2 regions of the Streptomyces sp. WZ-12 genome follow, and region 1 is predicted to be linked to the other one. Evidence: riboswitches for the same ligand, from Rfam matches in the RefSeq annotation. Region 1 holds a riboswitch; the other holds the start of a gene.
The links. A riboswitch is a leader RNA that binds a small molecule or an ion and turns the genes downstream of it on or off. The one in region 1 is predicted to bind glycine.
Positions count from the first base shown of each region.

Region 2: another riboswitch for glycine. It lies ahead of gcvP (aminomethyl-transferring glycine dehydrogenase); the one in region 1 lies ahead of gcvT (glycine cleavage system aminomethyltransferase GcvT).

Region 1 covers NZ_CP118574.1:3,108,872-3,120,711, reverse strand. Annotated here, with positions in the region: gene PV796_RS13000 (BlaI/MecI/CopY family transcriptional regulator) at 1-60, opposite strand, end outside; gene PV796_RS12995 (DedA family protein) at 175-900, shown strand; gene PV796_RS12990 (phosphatase PAP2 family protein) at 1,007-1,666, shown strand; gene PV796_RS12985 (phosphatase PAP2 family protein) at 1,663-2,391, shown strand; gene PV796_RS12980 (hypothetical protein) at 2,533-2,817, shown strand; gene PV796_RS12975 (L-serine ammonia-lyase) at 2,905-4,287, opposite strand; gene glyA (serine hydroxymethyltransferase) at 4,627-5,886, opposite strand; gene gcvH (glycine cleavage system protein GcvH) at 5,962-6,339, opposite strand; gene gcvT (glycine cleavage system aminomethyltransferase GcvT) at 6,462-7,580, opposite strand; glycine riboswitch at 7,733-7,828, opposite strand; gene PV796_RS12955 (AAA family ATPase) at 8,113-8,823, shown strand; gene PV796_RS12950 (enhanced serine sensitivity protein SseB C-terminal domain-containing protein) at 8,953-9,798, shown strand; gene PV796_RS12945 (enhanced serine sensitivity protein SseB C-terminal domain-containing protein) at 9,852-10,640, shown strand; gene PV796_RS12940 (ABC transporter permease) at 11,051-11,840, shown strand, end outside.
Region 2 covers NZ_CP118574.1:7,544,409-7,556,248, forward strand. Annotated here, with positions in the region: gene PV796_RS32955 (bifunctional nuclease family protein) at 1-32, shown strand, start outside; gene PV796_RS32960 (MerR family transcriptional regulator) at 218-823, shown strand; gene PV796_RS32965 (DNA polymerase IV) at 891-2,333, shown strand; gene PV796_RS32970 (PRC-barrel domain-containing protein) at 2,246-2,626, opposite strand; glycine riboswitch at 2,741-2,837, shown strand; gene gcvP (aminomethyl-transferring glycine dehydrogenase) at 3,028-5,913, shown strand; gene PV796_RS32980 (DUF5999 family protein) at 6,008-6,214, opposite strand; gene PV796_RS32985 (hypothetical protein) at 6,558-7,142, opposite strand; gene PV796_RS32990 (glutamate-cysteine ligase family protein) at 7,707-9,263, shown strand; gene PV796_RS32995 (CPBP family intramembrane glutamic endopeptidase) at 9,720-10,562, shown strand; gene PV796_RS33000 (PhzF family phenazine biosynthesis protein) at 10,632-11,453, opposite strand; gene PV796_RS33005 (PadR family transcriptional regulator) at 11,641-11,840, shown strand, end outside.

The sequences.
Region 1 (11,840 bases):
CAGCACGCTCGCCTCCAGCTCGCCGGCGGGGCGGCGCTGCGCGGGTGGTGTCTCCGACATGGAACGGCCTCCACCCTTTCCGTCGTCTACAGTTCCGTAGACCGTCTACGGAACTGTAGACGGTGGGTCCGCCGCTCGGCAGGCCCACAACCCATTATGGGAGGGGCCACTGACATGGCCGTAGCGGCCGCTGCACTGCACGTCGACACCGTCACCCAGGCGGTCAACGTCCTCGACGCCGGCTCCCTGCTCGCCGCCTTCGGCGCGCTCGGGGTCGCCGTCGTCCTCTTCGCCGAGACCGGCCTCCTGGTCGGCTTCTTCCTGCCCGGCGACTCGCTGCTGTTCACCGCCGGGCTGCTGTGCGCGCCCGGCGTCGGCGGCGCCGTCCACCTCGCCCTGCCGCAGGTGTTGGCCGCCGCGGCGGTCGGCACGCTCCTCGGCTCGCAGACCGGCTACTGGATCGGCCGCCGCGGCGGCCGCGCCCTGCTCGCCCGCGGCCGCTCCCGCAAGCTGCAGGAGGGCGCCGCCCGCGCCGAGGAGTACCTCGCCCGCTACGGCCACGCCAAGGCGATCGTGCTGGCCCGCTTCGTGCCGATCGTCCGCACCGTGCTCAACCCGCTCGCCGGCGCCCTGAACGTGCCGGCCCGCAGCTTCGCCCTCTGGCAGATCATCGGTGGCTTGATCTGGACGTTCGGCCTCACCTTCGCGGGATACGCGCTGGGCTCGTCGGTGCCCAACGTCGACCGCTACCTGCTGCCCGTCGTCGGCTTGGTGGTCCTGGCATCACTGACCCCGATCGCCCTGGAGGTGCTCCGTTCCCGCCGGCGCGGCGCGTCCCGCGGGTCGGACGAGGAGCCCACCGATGCGCCGGATCCCGCCACCGCGCCACCGGCACCCTGAACGACCCGGCACACTTGCTGGTGCACACCGGCGGTCGGCGCCCATCGAGGCCGCCCGGTAGCCCCAGCCCACGCACCACGCATCGACCCGCCAAGGAGTAAGCCCAGTGACCGACCTCGCCCTCGGCGGAGCCTCGATCGACGGCGGCCTGTACAAGTCCGTAACCGGCTTCGCCCAGGACATGCCGCACTTCCTCAACGTCCTGGTCTCCTACTGGACCGACTTCGGGCTGGGGGTCTTCGCGCTGTTGATGCTGGCCGGCTGGTGGCGCGCCCGGCAGCGGCTCGGCGGCAGCTCCCGCCGCCGGCTGGGCCCGGGGGAGGGCCGGTACTCCGCCCCCGTGACGATGGCGATGGCGCTGGCCGTCCCGGTCATCGTGGTCCTGGCCTACGTGGCCAACGACGTGATCAAGAGCTTCTTCCACGAACAGCGCCCCTGCCAGACCCTGCACGACGTCATCACCGTCGAGCCGTGCCCGCCCATGGGTGACTGGTCCTTCCCCAGCAACCACTCCGTCATCGCCGCCTCCGCGGCCATCGCGCTGCTGCTGCTGGACCGCCGGCTCGGTGCCATCGCCATCCCGGCCGCGCTGCTGATGGGCGCCTCCCGGGTCTGGGTCGGCGCCCACTACCCGCACGACGTGCTGGTCGGCCTGATCGTCGGCGCCCTGGTGGCCGCGGTCCTGATGCCGCTCGCCCGGCGGGCCGCCCCGCTCGTCGAACGCGTACTGGAGACCCCGCTGCGCCCCCTGGTGTCCCCCCGGTGACGCCCTCGGGGGCGCCGCCGGAGCCGGCCACCGGCCCGCGCTTCGGTGCGCCCCCGAGGCACCTGCTCGTCCTGGCGGCCGTCCTCGCCGCCCTCTTCGCCGCCCTGGCCGTCACCACGGCCGCGCGGCACGGCGCCCCGTTCGCTCCCGAACGGGGCGCGCTGCATTGGGCGCTGGCCCACCGCGGGGAGCCGCTGCGCTCCCTGGCGAGCGCCCTGACCGCCACCGGCACCGGCGTCGTCCCCTACCTGATGGCGCTCCTCGCCGGCCTGTTGGCCGCCCGCGACGCCCGCGGCCGGCTCCGCGCGGCGGCCGGCGCGGTGCTCGTCCTCGCCGCCTGCCAGGCCGTCCGCTACGGCCTGATGGAGCTGCTCGCCCGCCCCCGGCCGCCGGCCGCGGACTGGATCGGCGGCGCCACCGGCTACTCCTTCCCCTCCGGCCACTCCACCACCTCCGCGCTGGCCGCCGGCCTGCTGGCCTGGGGCGTGCTGCACCGCAGCCGCCCCGGCACCGGCCGCCCCTGGTGCGCGCTGCTCGCCCTGTGGGCCGTCGGCGTCGGCCTCACCCGGGTCTACCTGGGCGTCCACTGGGCCGGCGACGTGCTGGCCGGCTGGCTGCTGGCCGCCGCCCTGCTCGCCCTCGCGCTGCTGCTCGACCCCCTGGTCGTCCCGCCGCCCGACGGGGGCCGCGCAAGCCCTCCGAGCAGCTTGCCCATGAATCGCTGACGATCGGCCCAGGTCTTGCCCAAGGCCGCATGGACCTCGGCCGCGATGAGCAGCCACTGTGCTGAGCACCGGAGGCCGCGCCCGGCCACCGCCGGTGCCGCGCCCGCACCCGTTGACCGCGCAAGCCCTGGGGGGATCGCAATGAAGCAGCAGACGAGCATCCCGCCGGTCGCCCCGATGGGCGGCCCCCACCGTTGCCCCGCCGCCGCGCCCGCCGACCCGACCCCGTGCGACGGTCCGCCCGACGCCGCCACCCTCGTCGACCAGCACGGCCGGGAGGTCGCCGGCTGCGTCCACCACTGCGCCCGGCTGCTCCCCGGCCTCGACGGCGCCCGCGTCCACCCCTTCGTCCCCGCCGCCCAGGCCCTGGACATCTACGTCCGGGCCTGCGAACTCCCGCCGTTCGCCTGGGAGATCGGGCGGTAGGGCCGGTCCGCCGGCGGCCCGCGCAAACGCCCCGGGCGCCGGCGGGAGTTCCTCCCTGCCGGCGCCCGGGGCGCGCAGTGCCGCGGGTCAGCACTCGATGATGTTCACCGCGAGCCCGCCGCGGGCGGTCTCCTTGTACTTGACGCTCATGTCGGCGCCGGTCTCCTTCATGGTCTTGATGACCTTGTCGAGGGAGACGTGGTGGCGGCCGTCGCCGCGCAGCGACATCCGGGCCGCGGTGACGGCCTTCACGGCGGCCATGCCGTTGCGCTCGATGCACGGGATCTGGACCAGGCCGCCGACCGGGTCGCAGGTCAGCCCGAGGTTGTGCTCCATGCCGATCTCGGCGGCGTTCTCCACCTGCTCGGGGCTGCCGCCGAGGACCTCGGCCAGGCCGCCGGCCGCCATCGAGCAGGCCGAGCCGACCTCGCCCTGGCAGCCGACCTCGGCGCCGGAGATCGAGGCGTTCTCCTTGAAGAGCATGCCGATCGCGCCGGCGGCGAGCAGGAAGCGGACCACGCCGTCCTCGTTCGCCCCGGGGACGAAGTTGACGTAGTAGTGCAGCACGGCGGGGATGATGCCGGCCGCGCCGTTGGTGGGGGCGGTCACCACCCGGCCGCCGGCGGCGTTCTCCTCGTTGACGGCCATGGCGTAGAGGGTGACCCACTCCATGGCGCGGGCCGCCTCGTCGCCCTCGGAGCGCAGCGCGCGGGCGGCGTTGGCGGCCCGGCGGCGGACCTTCAGGCCGCCGGGGAGGATGCCCTCGCGGGACATGCCGCGCTCGACGCAGCCCTGCATGACCCGCCAGATCTCCAGCAGGCCGGCGCGGATCTCGTCCTCGGTGCGCCACGCCTTCTCGTTCTGCAGCATCAGCGCGGAGATGGACAGGCCCGTCTCCCGGGAGAGCCGCAGCAGTTCGTCGCCGGTGCGGAAGGGGTGGGTCAGGACGGTGTCGTCCAGCTTGATCCGGTCCTCGCCGACCGCGTCCTCGTCGACGACGAAGCCGCCGCCCACCGAGTAGTAGGTCTTCTCCAGCAGCGGGGCGCCGGCGGCGTCGTAGGCGAAGAGGGTCATGCCGTTGGCGTGGTACGGCAGCGACCGGCGGCGGTGCAGGATCAGCTCGGTGGACTCGTCGAAGTCGATCTCGTGCGCGCTGCCTATCTCGGCGCCGAGGAGGCGCAGCCGGCCGCTGGTGCGGATGCGCGCCACCTCGTCGTCGGCGGACTCGACGTCGACGGTGCGCGGGGAGTGGCCCTCCAGACCGAGCAGCACCGCCTTGGGGGTGCCGTGGCCGTGGCCGGTGGCGCCGAGCGAGCCGAAGAGTTCGGCGCGCACCGAGACCGTCTGGGCGAGCAGACCGTCCTTCTTGAGCCGCCGGGCGAACATCCGGGCGGCCCGCATCGGGCCGACGGTGTGGGAGCTGGACGGGCCGATGCCGATGGAGAAGAGGTCGAAGACGGAGATGGCCACGGGGGCGGTACTCCCTTGTCTGCTCGGGGTTGGACGGTTGCGCAGATCGGGGCAGGACGGGGTGTTTCCGGCCCGACTGTCGAGCGTAACCCGCTCGCCGGGGATTGCCGCCGGACGGGAGGCGGCGGGCGGGAGAAGCCGGGAGGGCCGGCGGGAGAACAGCGGCGGTGAAGCCGGCCGGGCGGCGGGGTGCGGGGCCGTCGGGGCCGGCGGTCCGGGGAGGTCAACGGCGGCTCCGGGCCGGGCAGTTCGGCCCGGAGCGCGGTGCGGCGGCGGGCCGCGGAAGGGCGGCCCGCCGCTTCGGTCACCGGGGGCCGTGGCACCCCGGTGACCGGTTCGTCACAGCGACGGGTACAGCGGGTACTTCTCGGCCAGCGCCGTGACCCGGGCCTGGAGCGCCTCGCGGTCGTAGCTGGGCTTGAGCGCCTCGGCGATGATGTCGGCGACCTCGCGGAAGTCCTCGACCGTGAAGCCGCGGGTGGCCAGGGCCGGGGTGCCGATCCGCAGGCCGGAGGTGACCATCGGGGGCCGCGGGTCGTTCGGGATCGCGTTGCGGTTGACGGTGATGCCGACCTCGTGGAGGCGGTCCTCGGCCTGCTGGCCGTCGAGCTCGGAGTCGCGCAGGTCGACCAGGACGAGGTGGACGTCGGTGCCGCCGGAGAGCACCGAGACGCCGTGCTCCTTGACGTCGTCCTGGACCAGGCGCTCGGCCAGGATCCGGGCGCCCTCCAGGGTGCGCTGCTGGCGCTCCTTGAACTCCTCCGACGCGGCGACCTTGAAGGACACCGCCTTGGCGGCGATCACGTGCTCCAGCGGGCCGCCCTGCTGACCGGGGAAGACCGCGGAGTTGATCTTCTTGGCCAGCTCGGCGGTGGACAGGATGACACCGCCGCGGGGGCCGCCCAGCGTCTTGTGGGTGGTGGTGGTCACGACGTGGGCGTGCGGCACCGGGGAGGGGTGCAGGCCCGCGGCCACCAGGCCGGCGAAGTGCGCCATGTCGACCATCAGGTACGCGCCGACCTCGTCCGCGATCCGGCGGAAGGCGGCGAAGTCGAGCTGGCGCGGGTAGGCGGACCAGCCGGCGACGATCAGCTTCGGGCGGTGCTCCTTGGCGAGGCGCTCGACCTCCTCCATGTCGACCAGGTTGGTCTTCTCGTCGACGTGGTAGGGCACCACGTTGTACAGCTTGCCGGAGAAGTTGATCTTCATGCCGTGGGTGAGGTGCCCACCGTGGGCGAGGTTCAGACCCAGGATGGTGTCGCCCGGCTTGATCAGCGCGAACATCGCGGCGGCGTTGGCCTGCGCGCCGGAGTGCGGCTGGACGTTGGCGGCCTCGGCACCGAAGAGCGCCTTGATCCGGTCGATGGCGATCTGCTCGACCACGTCGACGTGCTCGCAGCCGCCGTAGTAGCGGCGGCCCGGGTAGCCCTCGGCGTACTTGTTGGTGAGGACCGAGCCCTGGGCCTCCATGACGGCGACCGGAGCGAAGTTCTCCGACGCGATCATTTCGAGGGTGGACTGCTGACGGTGGAGCTCGGCGTCGACGGCGGCGGCGACGTCGGGGTCGAGCTCGTGCAGGGAGCTGTTCAGAAGCGACATGAGACTTCCTGGAGAGTGACGGAGCGGGCGGGGCGCCGCGGCCCCGGCCGAGCGGTGGCGGCCGGGGCCGGGGTGTCAGCCGGTGGTGAAGGCGGTGTACGCGTCGGCCGTGAGCAGGTCCTCCGGCTCACCGGTGAGCTTCACCTTGAACAGCCAACCGCCCTCGAACGGGGCGGAGTTCACCAGCGAGGGGTCGGTGACGACGTCCTCGTTCACCTCGGTGATCTCGCCGGTCACGGGCGAGTAGAGGTCGCTGACGGACTTGGTCGACTCCAGCTCACCGCAGGACTCGCCCGCGGTGACGGTGGCCCCGACCTCGGGGAGCTGCACGAAGACGACGTCGCCGAGGGCGTTGGCCGCGTGCTCGGTGATGCCGACCGTCGAGACGCCGTCCTCGGCGGCCGACAGCCACTCGTGCTCCTTGCTGTAGCGGAGCTGCTGAGGGTTGTCCATGGCTCGATTCTCCTGTACGCGGGGGTGTGGTCGTGCATGGGGTCTTGCCCTGTGAGACGGGTGGCGCCGGGCACGGTGGCGCGGGTCCGCGGCGGGCACCGCGGCCCGGCCGGCGCCGCCCGCTACTTCTGCCGCTTGTAGAAGGGCAGCGCGATGACCTCGTAGGGCTCGTGCGTGCCGCGGATGTCCACCCGGACGCCCTCGGTGCCGGGCGCGGAGTGCGCCGCGTCGACGTAGGCCATGGCGATCGGCTTGCCGAGGGTGGGGGAGGGTGCCCCCGAGGTGACCTCGCCGATCACCGTGCCGTCGGCGGCGACGACCGGGTAGCCGGCGCGCGGCACCCGGCGGCCCTCGGCGATCAGGCCGACCAACGTGCGCGGCGGGGCCTGCCCGGCCCGCTCGGCGGCCGCCGTGAGCGCCGCCCGCCCGACGAAGTCGCCCTCCTTCTCGAACTTCACGACCCGGCCCAGACCCGCGTCGAACGGGGTGAGCGCGGTGGTCAGTTCGTGCCCGTACAGCGGCATCCCCGCCTCCAGGCGCAGGGTGTCGCGGCAGGACAGGCCGCACGGGACCAGGCCGACGTCCCGGCCCGCCTCGGTCAGCGCGGTCCAGAGGGCGACCGCGTCCGCGGGGCGGACGAACAGCTCGAAGCCGTCCTCACCGGTGTAACCGGTGCGGGCGATCAGCGCCTCGACGCCGGCGACCGTGCCGGGCAGCCCCGCGTAGTACTTCAGCCCGTCCAGATCGGCGTCGGTCAGCTTCTTGAGGATGCTCAGGGACTCCGGGCCCTGCACCGCCAGCAGCGCGTAGGCGTCCCGGTCGTCGCGGACGGCGGCGTCGAAGCCGGCCTGCCGGTCGATCAGCGCGTCCAGCACCATCTGGGCGTTGGAGGCGTTGGCGACGACCATGAACTCCGTCTCGCCGAGGCGGTAGACGATCAGGTCGTCGAGGATGCCGCCGTCGGCGGCGCAGATCATGGTGTAGCGGGCCCGACCGACCTTCAGGGCGCCGAGGTTGCCGACCAGCGCGTGGTCGAGGAGGGCGCCGGCCTGCGGGCCGGTGACGGTGAGCTCGCCCATGTGGGAGAGGTCGAAGAGGCCGGCGCGGGTGCGCACAGCGAGGTGTTCCTCGCGCTCGCTGCTGTAGCGCAGCGGCATGTCCCAGCCGGCGAAGTCGGTCATGGTCGCGCCGAGCGCGCGGTGGGTTTCGTCCAGCGCGGTGCGGCGGGGGGCTTCAGTCATCGCTTACGGGCTCCCGGGCATGGGTGACAAGACGGTCTCCCCATCTGTCATCGGAACCTGAGAGGTTCACCGGGATCCCGCGGACGGGCCCGGTTTGCACCTTGGGTGGAGCCGTCCCGTCGGCCGGGCCGCGACTCGCTTTTCAGATCTGCCTCGCCCGCGCGGTATAGGGGCCTGAGAGATTCAAGGGAGGACTTGCTCCTTCGGCGCCCCGCCGTGGCGGCCGGGGACTCTCCCGCGCGGATTCAAGCGGCCGGTATGGAATTGGCTGACTGCCCACGAGTTGACGTTCGAGCCCGCCCGTGGCGGCCACATCATTACACGGGATCGCCCGTTACAGGAGCCCCGGCCGGTGCTCCGTTCCCGGTTATCCCGGTCGCGAGGTCCCGCCGGCCGCCCCCGCCCCGGTCGTATCCCCTGCCTCTCCCTTGCACCTCTCTCGCTACGCATTACCCTTTCTTGACACTCTGCACGGGCTGCGGGAGGGCCGGGTCGGAACCCGGTTCGGGGCCATCGGGGAGGGGCGCGCACGGTGCACGGCGAGGCGACGGACGCGGGGACGGCGCGTGCCGCGCCCCCGGAAACCCCGGTTCCGGAGCCGGCCTTGGGCGGCCCCCGGGAGCCGCGCCCCCGCCACCGGGCCGACCGGCCGCCCTGCACCGACCTGCGGGGCCCGGGCCGCCCCCCGCACCCCGTGCTCCGCTTCCCGCCCGGCGATCTCGTCGTGGTCTCCGGCCTGCCCGGCAGCGGCAAGAGCACCCTGATGCGACGGGTGGTGCCCGCGCGCGACGAGCGGGGCACCCCGGTGCACCGCGTCGACTCCCAGGACGCCCGCGACCGCTGGGAGCACGGCCGGCTGCACCGCCTCCCCTACGCCCTCTACCGACCGCTGGTCCGGGTCGCGCACTACCGCGCGCTGCACCGGGCGCTGCGCTCCGGCGGCAGCGTGGTGGTGCACGACTGCGGGACGTGGGCGTGGGTGCGCCGCTGGCTGGCCCGCGCGGCCCGGCGCGGCGGCCGGGGGCTGCACCTGGTCCTCCTCGACGTGCCGCCCGCGGTGGCCCGCGGCGGCCAACGGGCCCGCGGCCGCGGGGTGTCGCGGTACGCCTTCGCCCGCCACCGCCGGGCGGTGCGCCGCCTGGTGGCCCGGGCCGGGGCGGCCCGGCTCCCGAAGGGCGTGCGCTCCGTGGTGCTGCTGGACCGGCGCTGCGCGCGGGAGTTGGCGCGCGTCACCTTCGGTTGACCGGCCGCACCCCCGCCACCGGCTTCGATGACCGGCCGGTCGCCCGTTAGGGTCTTAATCCACCGGGCGGGCCCGCGGACCGCCCCAGCGAAGTCGGCCGGGCAGCGCGGCCAGTAATGGGTGGGTGAGATGAACTATCCGGACAATGCACCGCAGCACGGCGGTCCGGTGCCGGGGAACGTCCCGGACGAGGGGATACCGCACGCGGCCTGGCCGGCCAACGAGTTGGAGGAGGTGCTGACCGCCTCGGTCGGGCACCCCGAGGCCGGCGGCCGGATCGTGGAGGTGCTGGGCCGCAGCCGGGTATGGGTGCCGCTGCCCGAGGGCGGCGGCCCGGACGGCGCGGGCCTGGGAGCGCCCGGCCTCGACGTGCCGACCGTCGAGATCGGCGGCGCCGCCTACGTCCCGGTCTTCAGCTCCGAGCAGGAGTTCCGGCGGGTCGTCGGCACGCACCTGTCCTACACCGTCGCGCCCGCCCGGGAGTTCGCCCGCGGCCTGCCGCCGCTGGTGGGCCTCGCGGTCAACCCGGACGGCACCGTCGGCGTCCCGCTGCCGCCGCCCGCGGTCGCCGAACTGTGCCGTACCGGACGGACCGACCTGGACGGCCCGCAGACCGCGGGCGCCCGGGTGCGGCTCTTCGAACCGGACTGGCAGGACGAGCCGGTGGACTTCCTGGCCGCCGCCGGCCTCGCGTTCTCCGCCGCCGGCATCGTGCTGGCCGCCCGCCGCGCGCTGGCCGGCGTCGAGGGCGACACGCCGGCGCTCTTCGTCGGCGTGCAACTCGACGTCGCCCCCGAGCGGCTGCACGACGGCACCGCCCGCGACGAGGCGTTGACCGCCCTCGGGCGGGCCCTGGGCCAGGTGCCGGTGCCCTGGCCGGTCCAACTCGTCCTGCTCGACGTCGCCCAGGGCGACCCGGTCGCCGACTGGATGCTGGAGCGCGTGCGGCCCTTCTACACACGGGACCACTCGTAAGCTGGTGGGACGACGGGCGGGCGGGCGCCCGGCCGGGAGGAGGGACGGACCACGTGAGCGCGGGTGCGCAACAGGGAGCGGCGGCGGCCGACCAGGTCGAGCAGATGCTGCGACAGGTCTCGCCCGGGCGTTACGACGCCTACGAGGCGATGCTGGGCGCCCTCGCGCACGGGCAGGTCTGGATGCTCCTGTGGCACGGCCGGACCGGCCAACCCGACGCCCAGTACGGGAACATGGAGGTCGACGGGCTGGGCTACGCCCCCTGCGTCACCTCCGCCGCCGAGCTCGCCGCCTCCGGCTGGACCCGCGACCACGAGGTCGTCACCGGACCCGAGATCGCCGCCTCCCTCTTCCCCGACCGCTGGGGCCTGTGGCTCAACCCGCACGCCCCCGGCGGCGGCGTCGGCGTCCCCTGGCTCGACCTGCGCCGGATCGCCGGCGGCCTGGACCGGCTGCCCGCCGGTCCGCTGCGGATCAGCGAACCGGTCATCGACATCCCGCAGTTCTACGCCCTGCTCGCGCAGCACGCCCACCGCACGCCCCCGGTACGGTCGTTGCGCCGGGCCTGGGTGCAACCCGCCCTCGGCGCCCCGTATTTGGCGATCGGCCTGGACCTCTACGACACCGGGCAGCCGTCGGTGGACGCCGCCCGGATGCTGATCCAGCAGTCGATGGGTGCGGTGCCGGACGGCCTGCCGGTGTCCACCGTCGCCATGAACGACGAGTACGACCCGGTCGGCATGTGGATGCGGGCCTGCGCCCGCCCGTTCTTCGACCGCGACGGCTACGCCCAGCCGGCTCCCGGACCCACCTACGGCTACGGCTACCCCCGCGCCTACTGAGCCCGACCGGCGCCCACAGTCCTGCCGGCGCCTGCCCGCCTCCCCGAGTGAATTGGCCTTATTCCACCGGCAGTTGACGCTTTTTTCGGCCATCCGGTGCACCGCTCAAACCGCTCCGTTGTTCGCATAACGGAAGGCCGTGGGTCACATCACAGTTGCGCATCCTTTCCTGGCCAGGGCTGGTGAGTGATCGCAACTCGGATGAAGACTCCCGCTCCAAGGACTTCGGTCCTGTGTACGAGCGCCATCCCCACCGGCGTCCCTGCGCCAGTCGACGACCCGTCCGCGATGTCAACTCACCTGCGTACGGGGTGAGATGGCGGCAGGTGAGCACCAGAGGGGTCACCACCAGGCCGCTACCGCGGCGGGCACAGGCCGGCCACCGTCGGCCGAGGGGGGTTCAGAGCACCGTGACCGCACCGATCGAGACCACCGGCGCGGCTGCGCAGGCGCAGCCGGAGGCGGTGCTGGAAGGCGTCGAGAGCAAGCGCATCGAGGGGCGCTCGCTCGGTCAGATCGCCTGGCTGCGCTTCCGCCGCGACAAGGTCGCCATGGCCGGCGGCATCGTCGTCGTCCTGCTCATCCTGGTCGCCACCCTCTCCCGCCCGCTCCAGCACCTGTTCGGGCTGGACCCCAACCAGCCCCACCAGGACCTGATCGACCCCAACACCACGCTGCCCAAGGGCGACTTCGGCGGGATGGGGCTCGACCACCTGCTGGGCGTGGACCCCAAGTTCGGCCGCGATCTGCTCGCCCGGATCCTGGAGGGCTCCTGGGTGTCGCTGCTGGTGGCGTTCGGCGCGACGCTGCTGTCGGTGGCCATCGGCACCGTCCTCGGCGTGATCGCCGGCTTCTACCGCGGCCGGGTGGACGCCTTCATCAGCCGTCTGATGGACGTCTTCCTCGCCTTCCCGCTGCTGCTGTTCGCCATCGCGATCTCCGCGTCGCTCCAGGGCGGCGCGTTCGGGCTCTCCGGGCTGCCGCTGCACATCTCGGTGCTGATCTTCGTGATCGGCTTCTTCAACTGGCCCTACATGGGCCGGATCGTGCGGGCCCAGACCCTGTCGCTGCGGGAGCGGGAGTTCGTCTTTGCCGCCCGCGGCCTGGGCGCCCGCGGCCCGTTCATCCTCTTCCGGGAACTCCTGCCCAACCTCGTGGGGCCGATCATCGTCTACTCGACGCTGCTGATCCCCTCCAACA
Region 2 (11,840 bases), 4.4 Mb from region 1:
TTTCGCCCGAGGACTTCGGCACCAACCAGTGATCGGCCAGGTCGACCGCCTGTTTCTGGCCAACCTTTCATCCCTTCCCCGTGACAAGTCACGAGAAACCACTCGTAGGGTGATTATCACTCGGCGTGGCGAGCGCGGCGATCGTTGACGCACCCCGAGTGACTGCATACCGTCGATATGGCAGGTCCCGTCCGGGACGTGGAGGACGGAGGGCGGCGTGGCAATCACCGGCGACGGTACGGCGGCGGAAGGGGCATTGCCGCTCCACACGGGCGCGGCGGCGAACCGGGGTCCGGTGCAGGCCGCCGAGGTGTCGGGGGACTGCGAGGCGGAGAACGTCGGCTACCGCGGACCGACCGCGTGCGCGGCGGCGGGCATCACCTACCGACAGTTGGACTACTGGGCGCGGACGGGGCTCGTGGAGCCCAGCATCCGGCCCGCTTTCGGTTCCGGGACCCAGCGGCTCTACAGCTTCCGCGACGTCGTCGTCCTGAAGATCGTCAAGCGGCTGCTGGACACCGGGGTTTCGTTGCAGAACATCCGTGCCGCCGTGCAGCACTTGAGGGCGCGCGGGCTGGCGGACCTGACCCGGATGACGTTGATGAGTGATGGTGCGACGGTCTATGAGTGCACCTCGCCCGACCAGGTCGTGGATCTGCTCCAGGGGGGCCAGGGTGTCTTCGGGATCGCCGTGGGTGTGGTGTGGCGGGACGTGGAAGGCGCGCTGTCACAGCTCCACGGGGAGCGGGTGGACACCGGCGAGACGCTGATCGGGAAGAACCCGCACGACGAGTTGGCGCGACGGCGCAACCGGGCCGGCTGAGGGCCGGCGGGCGGTTCTCGGCCCGGGGTCGGGGCCATTGTCAGTGGTGTGCGGCAGCATCAGTGGTGTGAGACGTGCGCCGACGATCCTGCATCTGGACATGGATGCCTTCTACGCGGCCGCCGAGCAGGCGGCCAAGCCGAGCCTGCGGGGAAAGCCCGTGGTCGTCGGCGGGGTCGGGCCGCGCGGGGTGGTCGCCACGGCCTCGTACGAGGCGCGGGTCTTCGGGGTGCGGTCGGCGATGCCGACGGCGCAGGCGCGGCGGTTGTGTCCCAACGCCGCTTATCTCAGCCCTCGGTTCAGCCTGTACCGCCAGGTGAGTGAATCGGTGATGGAGCTGCTGCGGGCGCTCTCGCCGCTCGTGGAGCCGTTGAGCCTGGACGAGGCGTTCGTCGACCTGGAGGCGGGCGGGGTGCCGGCGGAGTCGGCGGCGGCGCGGGTCGTGGGGGAGCAACTGCGGCGCGATATCCGGGCGGTCACGGGGTTGACGGGTTCGGTGGGGCTGGCTGGTGCCAAGATGCTCGCCAAGATCGCGTCGGAGGCGGCGAAGCCGGACGGCCTGGTGGTGATCGAGCCGGGCACCGAGCGGGAGTTGCTGGGGCCGATGCCGGTGCGGACGCTGCCCGGGGTCGGGCCGGCTACGGCGGAGACGTTGCGGCGGGCCGGGATACATACCGTCGTGGAGACCGCCGAGGCCGGCGAGGCGGAGCTGGTGCGGCTGTTGGGCAAAGCGCACGGCACCGGGTTGTACGCGATGGCGTTGGGGCAGGACGACCGGCCGGTGGTGGCCGAACGGGACGCGAAATCGGTATCGGTGGAGGACACCTTCGAGGTCGATCTGACGGACCGGACGCGGGTGCGGACCGAGGTGTTGCGGTTGGCCGACCGGTGCGTGGCGCGGCTCCGGGAGGCCGGTCGGTCCGGACGCACGGTGGTGATCAAGGTGCGGAACTACGACTTCTCGACGCTGACCCGGTCCGAGACGTTGCGTGGGCCGACCGACGACCCGGCGGTCGTTCGGGAGGCGGCTGTGCGGCTGTTGGAGACGGTGGACACCACGGGCGGGGTCCGGCTGCTGGGCGTGGGGGTGAGCGGGCTGGCGGACTTCACGCAGGAGGACCTGTTCGCCCAGATCGCCACGGAGCGGGAGGCGGAGGAGCAGGCGGCCGTCGAGGCGGCGGAGTCGGAAGGGGAGGCGGCCGGTGAGCCGGAGGCGCCCCCGGAGCTGCCACGGCGTTGGCACCCGGGACTGGACGTGGTGCACGAGGAGTTCGGCGCCGGGTGGGTGCAGGGCAGCGGTGTGGGGAGGGTGACCGTGCGGTTCGAGACGCCGTGGTCCGCACCGGGGCGGGTGCGGACCTTTGCCGTCGATGATCCGGCGCTGCGGCCGGGGGAACCGTTGCCGCTGGTGGGCGGGCCGGATCAGTCTTCCGCGCCGGCGATCCGGCCGAAGTCGGTGTCGCCGGCGGACGCGGCGGAGTCCGCGGGTGAGGAGATATCCAGGCGGTAGTGGTGGTAGAGCTGCAGTTCCTGCTCGGGGGAGAGGTGCCGGCCGACGCCGAAATCGGGGGCGTCTTTGATCAGCTTGCGGTCATAGGGGATATGCAGGCTTTCGCCGACCATCTTGCTCGGTTCCAGGGGGACGAACGCGTCCCGACTGAACAGGCCGGTGCGGACGGCCGCCCACTCCGGTTCGCCCGTCGCGTCGTCGAGGTACACCTCGTCGACGGTCCCTATCTTCGCGCCGTTGCGGTCGAACGCTTTGCGGCCGATCAGGCTCCGGGGATCGATATCGGCTTGCACGGTCCCTCCAATTGGTCGCAACTGCCTTGTGACAACTACGAAACGGCACATTTCATGCCTCGGCCACTCGAAGGATCGTTCCAGCAGTGCGCTGGTAGGCTGGCGATTGGCCGTCGACCCCATGCGGGAGAGTCCTTTGTCGTTCGCGGCAGGGCGCCGAAGGAGCAAATCCTCCCCGGAATCTCTCAGGCACACGTACCGCATGGACGAGGTCACTCTGGAAAGCAGGGCGGGCCACGGTCAGGCACCATGCCGGAACCCCTCCTCACCGACGGTGAAAGCCGGACCGCAGCCCGCGGGCCGGTGAAGCTCTCAGGTTGCGATGACAGAGGGGGAGGCCGTCCGGGCACCAGCGCCGTGGTGCCCCTCGCAGGTCGTAGTGACCAGGAGGCCCCCGCACGATGACCATCAATCGCATCCCCCTGTCCGAGCTGGAGCGTGGCACCCCGTTCGAGCACCGGCACATCGGCCCCGACCACGAGGCGCAGGCCAAGATGCTCGCGCAGGTCGGCTTCGGGTCGTTGGACGAGCTCACCGCCGTCGCCGTCCCCGACGTGATCAAGAGCACCGAGGCGCTCGGCCTGCCGCAGGGCCGCACCGAGGCCGAGGTCCTGGGAGAGCTGCGCGCCCTGGCCGACCGCAACCAGGTCCTGTCGTCCATGATCGGGCTCGGCTACTACGGCACGTTCACCCCGCCGGTGATCCTGCGCAACGTCATGGAGAACCCGTCCTGGTACACGGCCTACACGCCCTACCAGCCGGAGATCTCGCAGGGGCGCCTGGAGGCCCTGCTGAACTTCCAGACCATGGTCGCCGACCTGACCGGACTGCCGACCTCCGGTGCGTCCCTCCTGGACGAGGGCACCGCCGCCGCGGAGGCGATGGCGCTCTCCCGCCGGGTCGGCAAGGTCAAGCAGGGCGTCTTCCTCGTCGACGCGGACTGTCTGCCGCAGACCGTCGCGGTGATCCGGACCCGCGCCGAACCGACCGGCGTCGAGGTCGTGGTCGCCGATCTCACGGACGGCATCCCGGACGAGATCGCCGAGCGGGGCGTCTTCGGCGTGCTGCTCCAGTACCCCGGCGCGTCCGGTGCGGTGCGCGACCCGCGGGCGGTCATCGAGCGGGCGCACGAGCTGGGCGCGATCGTCACCCTCGCCGCCGACCTGCTGGCGCTGACGCTGCTCACCCCGCCCGGCGAGCTCGGCGCGGACATCGCGGTCGGCACCACCCAGCGCTTCGGCGTCCCGATGGGCTTCGGCGGTCCGCACGCTGGCTACATGGCCGTCCGCGAGCAGCACGCCCGCAGCCTGCCCGGCCGTCTGGTGGGCGTCTCGGTGGATGCCGATGGCGGCAAGGCGTACCGGCTGGCGTTGCAGACCCGTGAGCAGCACATCCGCCGCGAGAAGGCCACCAGCAACATCTGCACCGCACAGGTGCTGCTCGCCGTCATGGCCGGCATGTACGCCGTCTACCACGGTCCGGAGGGGCTGCGCACCATCGCCCGGCGGACCCACCGGTACGCCGCGATCCTGGCCAAGGGGCTGACGGACGGCGGTGTCGAGCTCGTCCACGGCGCCTACTTCGACACCCTCACCGCGCGGGTGCCCGGTCGGGCGGCCGAGGTCGTCGCCGCCGCCCGCGAGGCCGGCATCAACCTCCGGCAGGTCGACGCCGATCTCGTCGGCATCGCCTGCGACGAGACCACCGGGCGCGCCCAGTTGGCCGGCGTCTGGGGCGCGTTCGGCGTCCGGGGCGACATCGACGCGCTGGACGTGGCCGTCGCCGACGCCCTGCCGCAGTCGCTGCTGCGCACCGACGACTACCTCGCCCACCCGGTCTTCCACCAGCACCGCTCCGAGACCGGCATGCTGCGCTACCTGCGCACGCTGGCCGACAAGGACTACGCGCTGGACCGCGGCATGATCCCGCTCGGCTCCTGCACGATGAAGCTGAACGCGACCACCGAGATGGAGCCGGTCACCTGGCCGGAGTTCGGCCAGCTCCACCCCTTCGCGCCGGCCGACCAGGCGCAGGGCTACCTCACGCTCATCCAGGAGTTGGAGGAGCGGCTCGCCGCGATCACCGGCTACGCCAAGGTGTCCATCCAGCCCAACGCCGGTTCCCAGGGCGAGTTGGCCGGTCTGCTCGCGGTCCGTGCCTACCACCGGGCCAACGGTGACGAGCAGCGCACCGTCTGCCTGATCCCGTCGTCGGCGCACGGCACCAACGCCGCCAGCGCCGTGATGGCCGGCATGAAGGTCGTCGTCGTCAAGACCGGCGAGGACGGCGAGGTGGACGCCGAGGACCTGCACGCCAAGATCGCCAAGCACCGGGACGAGTTGGCCGTTCTGATGGTCACCTACCCGTCCACGCACGGGGTGTTCGAGGAGCACATCACGCAGATCTGCGCCGCGGTGCACGAGGCCGGCGGCCAGGTCTACGTGGACGGCGCCAACCTCAACGCGCTGGTCGGCCTGGCGGAGCCGGGCACGTTCGGCGGCGACGTCTCGCACCTCAACCTGCACAAGACGTTCTGCATCCCGCACGGCGGCGGCGGTCCCGGCGTCGGCCCGGTCGGCGTCCGCGCCCACCTGGCGCCGTACCTGCCCAACCACCCGCTCCAGCCGACCGCGGGTCCGGCCACGGGCGTCGGGCCGATCTCGGCCGCCCCCTGGGGCTCGGCCGGCATCTTGCCGATCTCCTGGGCGTACGTCCGGCTGATGGGTGGTGAGGGGCTCAAGCGCGCCACCCAGGTCGCGGTGCTGTCGGCCAACTACATCGCCAAGCGCCTGGAGCCGCACTACCCGGTGCTCTACGCCGGCCCCGGCGGGCTCGTCGCCCACGAGTGCATCGTCGACGTGCGGCCGTTGACCAAGGCGACCGGGGTGAGCATCGACGATGTCGCCAAGCGGCTCATCGACTACGGCTTCCACGCGCCGACGATGTCGTTCCCGGTGGCCGGCACGCTGATGATCGAGCCGACCGAGAGCGAGGACCTGACCGAGATCGACCGGTTCTGCGACGCGATGATCGCCATCCGCGCGGAGATCGACAAGGTCGGTTCGGGGGAGTGGGACAAGGACGACAACCCGCTGCGCAACGCCCCGCACACCGCGGGCGCGCTCGGTGGTGAGTGGGACCACCCCTACAGCCGTGAGGAGGCCGTCTTCCCGGCCGGGGTCGGCGCCGCGGACAAGTACTGGCCGCCGGTGCGCCGGATCGACGGCGCCTTCGGCGACCGCAACCTCGTCTGCTCCTGCCCCCCGTTGGACGAGTACGACGTCTGATCAACCCCCGCCACCGGTGACCGGTGGCCACATCAAAGGGCCCTCGGCGGATGCGCCGGGGGCCCTGGTGTACGTGCCGGGTGGCCGCGGGAGATCAGGCGGCGGCGGTGACCCGAGGAGCGCCGAGCGGTCGGTGCGGAGCGATGACCTGCCCGTCCGGCAGCAGTTCACCGGTGTCCTCGAAGAGCAGGACACCGTTGCACAGCAGGCTCCAGCCCTGCTCCGGGTGGTGCGCCACCAGGTGCGCGGCCTCCCGGTCCGTGGAGTCGGCTGATGGGCATGGTGGTTGGTGCTGGCACATGGAAGTTGTCTTTCGCTGCGGAGTGGTGAACGTCGTGCGGCTCGATGTGGTGTTCATGGCCGCTCCCCCGTTTCTGTCGGTCCCAGTCTTGCCCCACGGAAGGGATTCCGCAGGGATTTCGCAGCAGCGGTACTCACTCGATACGGACGTGTCACCCGTGCGGGCGGTTGCTCCCAAGTGAGCCTGTCTCCCCGGGGATTGGCGCGCTACCGGCGGGCAGGGGGCGGACGACGTGGTGCGCCCCGCGGCCGGGGCGGCCATGGGGCGCACAGGAGCAGGGTGGGCGCGCGGGGTGGTGCTTCCTCGGTCCTGATCGAGTGCGGTCGGAAGTGTGCGTGAACGGTCAGGCCGGCTCGCGCAGCAGGGGTGGCGTTCCCAGCCGGAGGGCGAGCCGGGGCAGCAGGTCGGCGACCCGCTGCGGGAGGTGGGAGGCGATCCCGGGCGGGGCGGGGGCCAGCGGCACCAGGAGATCACCGGGGGCGGGCAACCCGACGGCGCCGTCCGCGGAGAGGTCGTGGTGCAGCCACAGGGTGAGCATGTACAGCTCCGGTACGGAGAGCAGTCGTGGCTGGTAGGGCGCGGTCAGCGATTCGGCCTGCACCAGGGCCCGTTCGGTCGCGGTGACGTAGGGGCCGTCGCAGAAGTGCGAGAACGCCCAGCCGTCGGCGGTGAGCCGGGCCTCGGCGGCGGCCACGGCACGTCCCCCGCCGCGGACCAGGAAGCGCCAGCCGGCGAGGCGGGTGCGCGGCGGGCCGGCCTGGCTGACGTCGTCCCAGACGTGGATGGGTAGCGGGTGATCGGGGCTCAACGGCCCCTGGTGGGTGCGGAGCGCGGTGGCGGGGGCCTCGCGGATGGCGCTGGGGGAGCCGAGGGCGGTGAGGATGCTGCGTAGGGCGGGCGCGGGAGCAGGGGGAACATGCAGCGGCATGGCTGGTCGCCTCTCACTTCGGAGACACGGTGGAGCGCGGCGGTGCGGACGGTGCTGTCTGCGGGCGGGTCAGAGCCTGGCCGACCGGAGCGTGGGGGGCGACGGGTCGGCCGCGGTGCCGGGGCACCGGTGCGCACGCCGCCGCGCTGGGCGCCGAATCTCTGCCTCGTCTGCGAAGTTTATACGACATTTGTTCTGGAAGTGTTTCGGCTACTCGCCTTGCGGATTTCCGGCAAGGCGGAATCCGGACCGCTGTTCAGGGTGATTTTCGCCGCTTTGTACGGGGATTGCGAGAAGTCACCTCGGAATTCATTCACGGTGCGGTAGGCCGGAACTCGTCGGTGTTTTTTACGAGCGAAATGCGGAGGGCGTTGGCCCGCGAGATATGCCGTCGGAAAGTGCCGTGTGCGTGCCCCTGTGAGCCTAGTGGTCCCGGCATGCATCTGACGCGTTATCGATCAGATTGCCGGGCATCATCGACCGTAGCCCGTGCCCCGGGGTGCCGGGGACGCGGCGCCACACAGCCCGTGGTTGCGGGCCGTTCACTCTAGGAGGGACCCGCCGATGGGGGAGAAGGTCGCCGCCGACGGGAACGACCTGGCGGATCGCGAGCGCTATCGAAGAAAGCTGCACGACTGTCTGGAGGGATTGCACCGGCTCCTGGTGGAGAAACGGTTCGACCGCCCCAAGAATCTCATGGGACTGGAGATCGAGCTCAGTCTCGCGGGCGCCGACGGACTGCCCCGGATGCTGAACTCCCAGGTCCTCGAAAAGATCGCCAGCGGTGATTTCCAGACCGAACTCGCCCAGTGCAATCTAGAGGTCAACATCACCCCGCACCGTCTGTCCGGGCGCGTCATGGACCAGCTCGCCGAGGAACTGCGCACCGGGCTCGGCTACGCGGAGCGCAAGGCCCGCGAGGCCGCCGCCCGCATCGTCATGATCGGCATCCTGCCCACTCTGAACGCCGCGGACCTCACCGCCGCCAGCCTCTCCGCCAACGACCGCTATGTGCTGCTCAACGACCAGATGCGGGCCGCCCGCGGCGAGGACTTCGTCATCGACATCCGGGGCGTCGACCACCTGGTCACCCGCTCCCCGTCGATCGCCCCCGAAGCCGCCTGCACCTCCGTCCAACTGCACCTCCAGGTGACACCCGGCCGCTTCGCCGCCGTCTGGAACGCGGCACAGGCGATCGCCGCCGTCCAGATCGCCGTCGGCGCCAACTCGCCGTTCCTGTTCGGGCGGGAGCTGTGGCGGGAGTCGCGGCCGCCGGTCTTCCAACAGGCCACCGACACCCGCGCCCCCGAACTCCAGGCCCAAGGGGTGCGGCCGCGCACCTGGTTCGGCGAGCGCTGGGTGGACTCCGCCTACGACCTCTTCGAGGAGAACCTGCGCTTCTTCCCGCCGCTGCTGCCGCTGTGCGGACCCCAGGAGCCGTTGCGCGTCCTCGACGAGGGCGGCGTGCCCGACCTCGCCGAACTGGTGCTGCACAACGGGACCATCTACCGCTGGAACCGCCCCGTCTACGCGGTCGCCGGCGGCGTCCCGCACCTCCGCGTCGAGAACCGGGTGCTGCCGGCCGGCCCCACCGTAGCCGACGTCATCGCCAACACCGCCTTCTACTACGGCCTGGTGCGCGCGCTGGCCGAACAGCCGCGCCCCGTATGGAGCCGGCTGCCGTTCCGGGCCGCGGCCGCCAACTTCGACGCCGCCTGCCAGTACGGCATCGACGCCACCCTCCGCTGGCCCCGCCCCGGTCGCGTCGGCGGCGTCACCGAGATCCCCGCCGTGCGCCTGGTCCAGCAGGAACTGCTGCCACTGGCGGCCGCCGGGCTGGACGCCTGGGGCGTCGAAGTCGCCGACCGCGAGCACTATTTGGGCATCATCGAGGAGCGCTGCGCACGGCGGGTCAACGGGGCGTCCTGGCAGGCCGCGGCGTTCCACCACGCGCGCCGGCAGGGCCTGGACCGGGACGCCGCGCTGGCCGCGATGACCCGGCGCTACAGCGAGCTGATGCACAGCGGCGAGCCGGTGCATACCTGGCCGGTGGCGTGGCCCATAGGGAAGGCCGGGGTGCCGGCGCAGCGGCGCACGGCGGCGGAGGGGAGCGTCCCGTAGGGCCGATCGGACTTGTTCCGCCGGTCCGTTGAACGCGACCCGGTCCGCCGATGGGTCCGCACCCGGCGCCCACAACTGGAGCTCCGGGGCGGCCGGCCGTTGGGCGAGCGAGTCGGTGGCCCCGGAGGAGGACCGTGCGTGCACCGTGACGTCCAGGTGCGTGCCGTCGGTGCGCGCCGCGTCCCGGTGGGCCCTGGCGGTCACCGCGCCCAGTGCCGGAGGGACCCCGTTCGGTGCGGTGTGGAGCCGTCGGGCAAGCTGAGACGTCTCATGCGGTAGCGCCTCTCCTGATGTACGGAGGTCCGGCCCGGGCCTCCGTCGGGAGCGATGCGGGCGGGCGTCCCTTTGGGGAGGGGGCTCGTCGCCGGCCTGTCGCGCGCGATCTTCGCACCTGCTTTCGAGACCCTGGTGGGGCGACGGTGGTGAAGAGGCGGTATCGCGGAAGTGGAGGAACCTTTGCAGTCGGATGCGAGTCCCGTGGCGGACGCCGACGTTCCGGGCGCCGGCGACGGCTCGGGGCGCCCCGTGACGACGGCCGGGGAGCCGGCCCGGAGCATGTTGCGCAACGAGACGCTGATCGTCCTGGCGCTCTCCCTGGGAGCCAGCGCGGTCTCCGCGCTCATCAGCTTGGTCGGGTCGCTGACCAGGCCCGGCGGACTCAAACACCAGGCGGCGACGCTCAACGCCTCGCACGCGCCCGGCCGGCCCTGGCTGGATCTGGCCTGGCAGTTGTTCGGGATCGCGACGGCCCTGGTCCCGGTCGTGCTGGTGGCCCATCTGCTGCTCCGGGAGCGGGCCGGCGGGCTGCGCGCCATCGGCTTCGACCGGCGGCGGCCCGGCTTCGACCTGGGGATGGGCGCCGGACTGGCCGCGCTCATCGGGGGCAGCGGGCTGCTGCTCTATCTGGGAGCGCAGGCGGCCGGGGCCAATCTGACGGTGGTGCCCGAGGCGCTGCCCGAGGTGTGGTGGAAGATCCCGGTGTTGATCGCTTCCGCGGTGCAGAACGCTGTCCTGGAAGAGGTCATCGTCGTCGGCTATCTGCTGCGCCGACTGGGGCAACTGGGCTGGGCACCCTGGGCGGCGGTGGCCGCCAGTTCGGTGCTGCGCGGCTCCTACCACCTCTACCAGGGCATCGGCGGTTTCTTCGGCAACATGGTGATGGGCGTGATCTTCGCCCTGGTGTACCGGCGTTGGGGCCGGGTCGGGCCACTGGTCGCGGCGCACGCGCTGATCGACATCGTGGCGTTCCTGGGCTACGCGTTGCTGGCGGGGCACGTGTCCTGGCTGCCCACGGTGTGAGCGGACGGGAAACCGGAGTACGGGGCGGGCGGCCAGATGGCCCCCGCCCCGTGCCGTACCGGGGCGGTGTCAGGCGGTGGCGAGCAGTTCACCGTCGATGACGGTCACCGCCGAGCCGGTCAACAGCGTGCGCTCGCCGCGCAGTTCGGTGCGGACGAGCCCGGTCCGGGCGCCGCCTTGGCGGCCGACCAGGTTGGCGCGGCCCAGGCGCGCCGACCAGAAGGGGGCGAGCGCGGTGTGCGCGCTACCGGTGACCGGGTCCTCGTCGACGCCCACACAGGGGAAGAAGCCGCGGGAGACGAAGTCGTAGCCGCCGTCGGGGTCTTCGGCGCGGGCGGTGGCGATCACGCCCCGCCCGCCGTGCCCGGCCAGCAGCGGCAGGTCCGGTGACAGCGCGCGCACGGACTTCTCGTCGGCCAACTCGACCAGCAGGTCGCCGACGTTGGGGCCGGTGTCGTGGGCGGAGCGGATCTCGGCGCCGAGCGCCCGGGCGACGGCGTCCGGCACGTCAACGGGAGTCAGCGGGGCGGTGGGGAAGTCCATGGCGATCGAGCCGTCGCCGTCGGCGGTGGTGATCAGCACGCCGCTGCGGGTGCGGAAGCGGACGGCGCCGGTGGCCGTGCCCGTGGTGTGCAGCACGTGTGCGGTGGCCATGGTGGCGTGCCCGCACATGGTGACCTCGGCGGTGGGGGTGAGCCAGCGGAGCGCCCAGTCGGCGTCGCCGCCCGGGGGCAGCGGGTGCGCGAAGGCGGTTTCGGACAGATTGACCTCGGTGGCGACGTGCTGGAGCCAGTCGTCTTCGGGGAAGGCGGCGGCGTCGAGCAGGACGACCCCCGCGGGGTTGCCGGCGAACGGATGGTAGGTGAAGGCGTCGACGATGCGGATCCTCATGGTCCGGAGCCTAGGTGCGGGGCAAAGCCGCAGGCCAAGGCCAATCCCAGGGAATTGGACCCGGAAATTTCAGGCGGACCCTTGTTCGGCGAACAGTCTCGATATATCGTTGAAGCATCGCGATCGGTCAGCGATCGCGAGCGATAGAACGTGCGTGATGCACTGACGACGAGAAGGAGGGCGCACCATGCGTTCCCAGGGATACGAGCACGGACGCGACCACCGGCACGAGAACTACGGCCCCGGACGCCGTGGCGAGCGCGGGGAGTTCGGCGGCTTCGAGCGTCGCCGCTCCTCCTTCGGTGGCTTCGGCCCGCCGTTCGGAGGCCCGCCCTTCGGGGGTGGTCGAGGACGCGGGGGGCCGCGCGGCCGGGCCCGGCGCGGCGA